2 regions of the Mycolicibacterium sp. HS_4_1 genome follow, and region 2 is predicted to be linked to the other one. Evidence: predicted binding sites of a transcription regulator. Region 2 holds the regulator's gene; the other holds the start of a gene.
The links. The regulator LexA, encoded in region 2, represses DNA repair genes until DNA is damaged. The targets are predictions, from matches to a motif close to CGAACANNTGTTCG.

Region 1: a site for LexA is predicted at 1,434-1,447, ahead of ACX12F_RS18265 (HNH endonuclease signature motif containing protein). Genes of this name have one in related genera too.

What each region holds. Positions count from the first base shown of each region.
Region 1 is NZ_CM137261.1:3,805,841-3,809,251, reverse strand. It holds gene ACX12F_RS18265 (HNH endonuclease signature motif containing protein) at 17-1,429, opposite strand; gene ACX12F_RS18260 (AMP-binding protein) at 1,591-3,144, shown strand; gene ACX12F_RS18255 (FadD3 family acyl-CoA ligase) at 3,141-3,411, shown strand, end outside.
Region 2 is NZ_CM137261.1:2,505,330-2,508,740, reverse strand. It holds gene ACX12F_RS11950 (alpha/beta fold hydrolase) at 1-346, shown strand, start outside; gene nrdR (transcriptional regulator NrdR) at 353-817, opposite strand; gene ACX12F_RS11940 (LysM peptidoglycan-binding domain-containing protein) at 929-1,402, opposite strand; gene lexA (transcriptional repressor LexA) at 1,655-2,365, shown strand; gene ACX12F_RS11930 (LGFP repeat-containing protein) at 2,432-3,411, opposite strand, start outside.

The DNA.
Region 1 (3,411 bases), 1.3 Mb from region 2:
GCGGCTGGGCGCCGGGTTAGCTTGTGGGACTGTCGCTTTCACCATCGGCGTCCTCGCCCTCGTCATCCTCGCTCTCGGGCGGGTAGAGGGTGGGGTGGTGGTATTGGTTGGTGCGGGGTTGGCCGATGTCGAGTAGTGGTGGTGGGGTCCAGTGGGCTCGGCCGTTTTTCATGGTGGTGGTCCAGCCGCCGGTGTCGGCCAGGACGTTGTCGCAGCCGCAGGCCAGGGTCATGTCGGTGATGTCGGTGTGGCCGTCGTCGCGCCAGTTGCATACCGCGTGGTGGGCTTGGCAGCGCGAGGCCGGGGCGGTGCAGCCGGGTTTGGTGCAGCCGCGGTCGCGGGCGAAGAGCATGATGCGTTGCCCGGGCGTGGCGGTGCGCCGGGTCCGTCCCAGGTAGAGCGGGATGTTGGTGTGTTGGTCGAATACCGCGAGGTAGCAGTACGAGCGGGAGGCCATCCGAATCACGTCTCGGATCGAGAGTGTCGACCCGGTGTGGGTGACGGCGACGCCGGCACCCTGTTGCAGTTCCTGCAGGGTGGTGGTGGCCACCACCGAGACCGGCAGCCCATTGTGCTCACCGAGCATGCCGGAGGTCAGGGCCATGCGGGCGACCCACATCTGCGCGTCGTGCTGGCGCTGGGCGACGGTGCGGGTGTCACCGGCGATCTGTTCGGCGGTCGGGGTTCCGGATGTGCAGGGCGTCGGGTCGGCGGGGTTGCACATGCCCGGCGCGGCGTATTTCTCGTAGATCGCATCCCAATAGGCGCGGGCTTGCGGGGTGAGGGTGCCGGCGACCTCCGAGGTCCCATCAGACCGCTGCTTGCTCACGGTGATGCCGCGTTTGCGGTCACGTTCGTCATCGTCGGGCTCGGGCCCGTCCTGATCCAACTCGTACAGCAGTTTGTTGGCCGCGCGGCGCAGTTCTTCAGGGGTTTGATGCCGCGCCCCGGCGACCAATGACTGTTCGCACTGCACGGTGGTGGTCGGATCGACCCAGGTGGGTAGATGGGCCATGAAACTGCCGATCACCGCGATGTGCTCCGGATTGATCGCCCCGGCGGCTTGGGCGTGGGCGGCCTCTTCCCACCGTGGTGGCAGGACTTCGCCGGTCAGACCGGTCCGGGGGCCGAGATTCTCCATGTCCCGGACCCGGCGGCGGGATTCCTCGCCCGAGAGGTGCAGGCGGATGCGCAGGACGTCGGCCCAGTTTTTCGCCCCGATCTCCTTCGGGGTGGTCTGCCCGGCCAGGGCGGCCAGGATCCGGTGGCCCACCGCCTCCGCAGCACAGGCCAGTTTCTCCCGCAGGGACTGCAGTTCCAGTAGCTCCCGTACGCCGAGGCCGGTGTAGTCCAGGGATGCGATCGCGGCCGCGGCGGCTTCATAAGCGGCGTACGCCTGCTCGACGGAGGCCGGATCACTCAATCCCATACTTCGAACATTAGTTCGAAGTACCGACAATTCGCTGTGACGAATGTGGTCCTAGTTACCTGTTGTGACCAGCGCAAACAAAGTGACCAAAGTTTTTCGGAGTGATGGCCTAATTGACGATATTGGCATTCTCAATTTTGGAGAATACGATCCTCAGTGTCATGACTGGTCTTCGCAGCCCCGTAAACCGCACCGTCCCCGCTGATCTCGCCGTCAGATACCGAGACAACGGCTGGTGGACCACCGAGACCGTCGGTGACCTGCTGGCCGCCGGCCTGCGGGCCGCTCCAGGCGCTGACTTCCGGATCCACTCGGCCGTCCGGGGCTGGTCCGGCACCTACACCGAGGCCGAGCGCGTGGCCCGTCGGCTCGCGGCCGGGCTGCGGGCACGTGGTGTGGGACCCGGCGACGTCGTGGCCTTCCAGCTGCCGAACTGGATGGAAGCCGCCGCGGTGTTCTGGGCGTCGGCGTTCCTCGGTGCGGTCGTCGTCCCGATCGTGCACTTCTACGGCCGCAAGGAACTGGCGCACATCCTCACCGATGCCGACCCGCGGGTTTTCATCACCGCCGACAACGCCGGCCGTCCGGCCTACCACGCTGATCTGTGCGCCGATGTGCCGATAGTCGCGGTGGTGGGCCGCGATTTCGATGACCTGCTCGCCGAGGAACCGATGGCGGGCACCCTTCCCGTCGATCCGGCGGCGCCCGCGCTGATCGCCTACACCTCCGGCACGACGAGCAATCCCAAAGGCGTCGTGCACAGTCACCAGACGCTGGTCTGCGAGACACGCCAACTCAACGCCGGGTACCCCACCAAACGTGGCAAGGAGCTGACCGTCGCGCCCGTCGGCCACTTCATCGGCATGGTCGGGGCGTTCCTGATCCCGGTGCTGGAGGGGCGGCCCATCAACCTCTGCGACAGCTGGGATGCCGGCCAGGTACTGGCATTGATGAAACGCGACGGACTGGCGGTCGGTGGCGGGCCGCCCTACTTCGTCACGAGCCTGCTCGACCATCCCGACTGCACGGCCGAGCACCGGTCGCTGCTGAAAACCGTTGGCCTGGGCGGATCGTCGGTGCCGGCGGCCGTGACGCGCCGGCTGTCGGATCTCGGCGTTTTCGTGTACCGGGCGTATGGCAGCACCGAACATCCGTCGATCACCGGCACGCATCCGACCGCACCCGAGGCGAAGCGCCTGTTCACCGACGGCGATCCGCGGCCGGGCGTCGAGATCCGGTTGACCGATGAGGGCGAGATTTTCAGCCGAGGGCCGGATCTGTGTCTCGGCTACACCGACGCCGAGCTGACGGCGAAGGCATTCGACGACGACGGCTGGTACCGCACCGGCGACATCGGATTCCTCGACGACGACGGCTATCTCACCATCACCGACCGCAAGTCCGACGTGATCATCCGTGGTGGCGAGAACGTCAGTGCCGCGGAAGTGGAAGAGGTGCTGCTGGGTATGGAGAGCATTGCCGACGCGGTGGTGGTGGCCGCACCCGATGCCCGGCTGGGCGAGCGCGTGGCGGCCGTCGTGCGCGTCCGGCCCGGCCATGCACTGCCGACGCTGCAGCAAGTTCGCGAACACTTCGCGGCTGCGGGCGTGGCGCGCCAGAAGTGGCCCGAGGAACTGCACGAGGTGGCGGACTATCCGCGGACCGCCAGCGGCAAGGTGCAGAAATTCCTGGTGCGACAAGGACTTCGGTCATGAGTTGGGACACCATTCCGCAGATGGTGCTGAGCACCGCCGACAGATTCGGCGACGCGGAGGCGCTTATCGACGGGCCGTTGCGCTTGTCGTACGCCGAACTGGCAGGGCGCACCCGGCAAGCGGCCGGGGCCTTCCACGCACTGGGCGTCACGAAGGGAGACCGCGTCGCCATCTGGGCGCCCAACTCGGCCAACTGGGTGCTCGCCGCGTTGGGTCTGTTGACGGCCGGCGCAGTGGTGGTCCCGGTCAACACCCGCTTCAAGACCG
Region 2 (3,411 bases):
GCTGGACCGATGTTATTTGACGGAAGCCATTCCGGTGCAGTTGGTTTGGGGCACCCAGGATGCCGTGATCCCGGCCGCCCATGGAGAACTGGCACATGCCGCGATGCCGGGTTCCCGGCTCGAGTTCTTCGACAACTCGGGACATTTCCCATTTCATGACGACCCCGATCGATTCGTGAAGCTCATCGAGGAATTCATCGACACGACCGCGCCGTCGGTATACGACCGTGATGCCCTGCGCGGACTCCTGCAGACCGGCGTCACCGCGAAGTCGATCGACGCCCCGCACGATACGAAGTTCGCGGTTCTCGACGCGATGGAGACCGACGAACGCAGCGCGACCTAACGGCGGTCAGCCGGGCGACGTCACGCCGCGGTGTGCTCGCAACGCCTCGATTTCGCGTTCGAAGTCCTCGGCGGACGAGAACGAGCGATACACCGAGGCGAATCGCAGATAGGCGACCTCATCGAGATCACGCAGAGGACCGAGGATCGCCAATCCGACCTCATGGCTCGGCACTTCGGGAGAACCGGTGGCCCGCACCGCATCTTCGACCTTCTGGGCCAACTGGTTCAGGGCGTCGTCGTCGACCTGCCGACCCTGGCACGCGCGCCGTACGCCCTTGATCACCTTGTCCCGACTGAACGGTTCGGTGACGCCGCTTCGTTTGACCACCGCGACCACAGCGGTCTCCACCGTGGTGAACCGGCGGCCACATTCCGGGCATGACCGGCGACGACGAATCGCCTGGCCTTCGTCAGCTTCGCGCGAATCGACCACGCGCGAGTTCGGATGCCGGCAGAACGGACAGTGCATCACCGCTCCTTCGCCGCACCGACAATCGACCGTTTCGAACGGTCTCGAGCCTACCCGTGCCGCTCGGACCCGGCCGGGCGCCGTGCCGATCAAGGTGCGCACGGGCTGTCCTCAGCCGACCGGAGCGATCAGCGTCTGCCCGGCGTCCAGGGCCACCGATGGCAGCTTGTTGAGCTCCTTGATGCGGTCGACGACGGCGCTGACGGGTGCGTCGGGCGCCACGCGCCGGGCGACCTGCTGAATCGACTCCCCGGTCTGCACCCGGACCACCGCCAGCTGCGCGGGTACGGATGCGGTCGACGCGGTCGGCTGAACAGACTCTCCGAACTGCGCGACCAGGCCCAGCCACACCGTGATGCCCGCGGCGACGAGAGCCAGCAGCACCGTGGTCAAGGGCGTGACCGGGTTGCGCCGGTGCGAGGCACGGGAGCTCAGCACGCCCGTGCCCCGATGCTGGAACGCCGCACCCGAGGGACGGGAACCGGCCGGCCGCAGCCGGGCCTGGCGGTGACGATTCACGTCTGCACGCCGAGGCACGGTGCGGACGACGACGTCGGTGGGGTACTCGCGGGTGATGACGGTCATGTCGGTTCCTCTCCTGAGTTCGTACATAGGTTCGATCGCTCTTGTGTTCGACTATATCGCCCAAATGTTCGAACGGTAGAACATGTGATCGAACTGTTGCGAACGATACGACGACCCACCGACAAGTTCCGTTCCGCCGATTCGCCCCCCGCTTTCGCCACGTCACCAGCGGGAGGCGGCCGCGACACGCCGATCCGCCCGATCTCGAACACATGTTTGATCAATCGTGTGCACTGGGCTAGATTCGTTCACATGAGCGACAGCACCGATACCCCGGACCGCACCGATCGCACCCCCGAAACCCAGTCGGGTGGCCGGGCCAGCAGCCTCACAGAACGTCAGCGGACCATCCTCGACGTCATCCGCACCTCGGTGACGACGCGCGGCTACCCACCCAGCATCCGCGAGATCGGCGATGCCGTCGGCCTGACCTCCACCTCATCGGTGGCCCACCAGCTGCGCACGCTGGAGAAGAAGGGCTATCTGCGCCGCGATCCGAACCGCCCACGAGCCGTGGACGTCCGGGGCGCGGACGACTCGACCGGCGCCGCCATCACCACCGACGTGGCGGGTTCGGACACCCTGCCCGAGCCGACTTTCGTCCCGGTGCTCGGCCGGATCGCCGCGGGCGGTCCGATCCTCGCCGAGCAAGCCGTCGAAGACGTCTTCCCGCTCCCCCGCGAGCTCGTGGGCGAGGGCTCGTTGTTCCTGCTGAAGGTGGTCGGCGAATCCATGATCGACGCGGCGATCTGCGACGGCGACTGGGTCGTCGTGCGCCAGCAGAATGTGGCCGACAACGGGGACATCGTCGCGGCGATGATCGACGGTGAAGCCACGGTGAAGACCTTCAAGCGCACCAAGGGCCAGGTGTGGCTCATGCCGCACAACCCGGCGTTCGACCCGATCCCGGGCAACGACGCGGTCATCCTCGGCAAGGTCGTGACCGTCATCCGCAAGATCTGACGCCTGCCAGACCAATAGTCGAGCCCCGCTGCAGTCGCTCGCAGCGGGGCTCAGCCGTCGGCGGGGTCAGCCTCGGACGAATCCGTTGGTGACCGCGAATTCCTCACTGGCAAACCAGATTTCGACGTCAGCGTCGTCGTATCCGAGCGCACCCGGCACCCAGTACAGACCCGACTTCGTGTTGGCCTTGATGACGTAGCCGGCAGGCGGCTCCGCGCCGGTCGCCACGCGGAACGACATCTGCGCGGTCTCGGGCTCCTCCGCGCCCAAGGCATGGTGCCTGCCACTGGCCGGACCGGCCGTCACAGTGTCCTCTGCCGTCACAGTGTCCTCTGCCGGCGTGGCGTCCGCGCGCGGCTCGGCCGTCGGTTCGCTCGGTGGTTCGCTCGCCGGGACCTGGGCCGGCGCAGCATCGACGACCTGCTCCTCGGGCGCGTGCACGTCAGCGTTCGGGGCCCCGGCGTCCGCGGCGGCCGGCGCGACCCACACACGGTCGCCGGAGTCTCGAGGCCGCAGGCCCGCGAACCCTGCCAGCCCAGCCGCGGTCAGGCCCGCCGCCGCGCTCCCGCGGCGCAGGGCCTCGGGAAGTTGCACCGATGCCGTCGGTTCGTCGGCGGGCTCGTGAGCGTCCGGCTCGGACTCAGCGGGCTCGGCCGGCTCGGCAGCGTCCACGGGCTGGGCCTCGGCTTCGGCCTGTGCCGTCGACTCACCCTCGTCTGCAGGTTGCTCGGCCGTGAAATCGGGGTACACCGTCGGCGCGGTGTCGATGACGTCCGGGTTGCTCTGGAATTCGGGCCCGCCGCGCGGAGCGTCGAAATGCTCGGTCTCGGGCGCGAAGTCGGCGGCGTACTCGGTGTCGCCGCCGTCGTCCGCATACTGCGGGTCGCCGTACTCCCCGTCACCGAAATCGTGGTCGTCGTGGTCGTCGTAGTCGTACGTATCGTGCTCGTCGAAAACATCCTGGCCGGCCCGCCGCCGGCGCCGCAGCAGCGCCGCGATCACGATGCCCGACACCACCAGCAACAGCGGGATGATCGCCAGCAGCC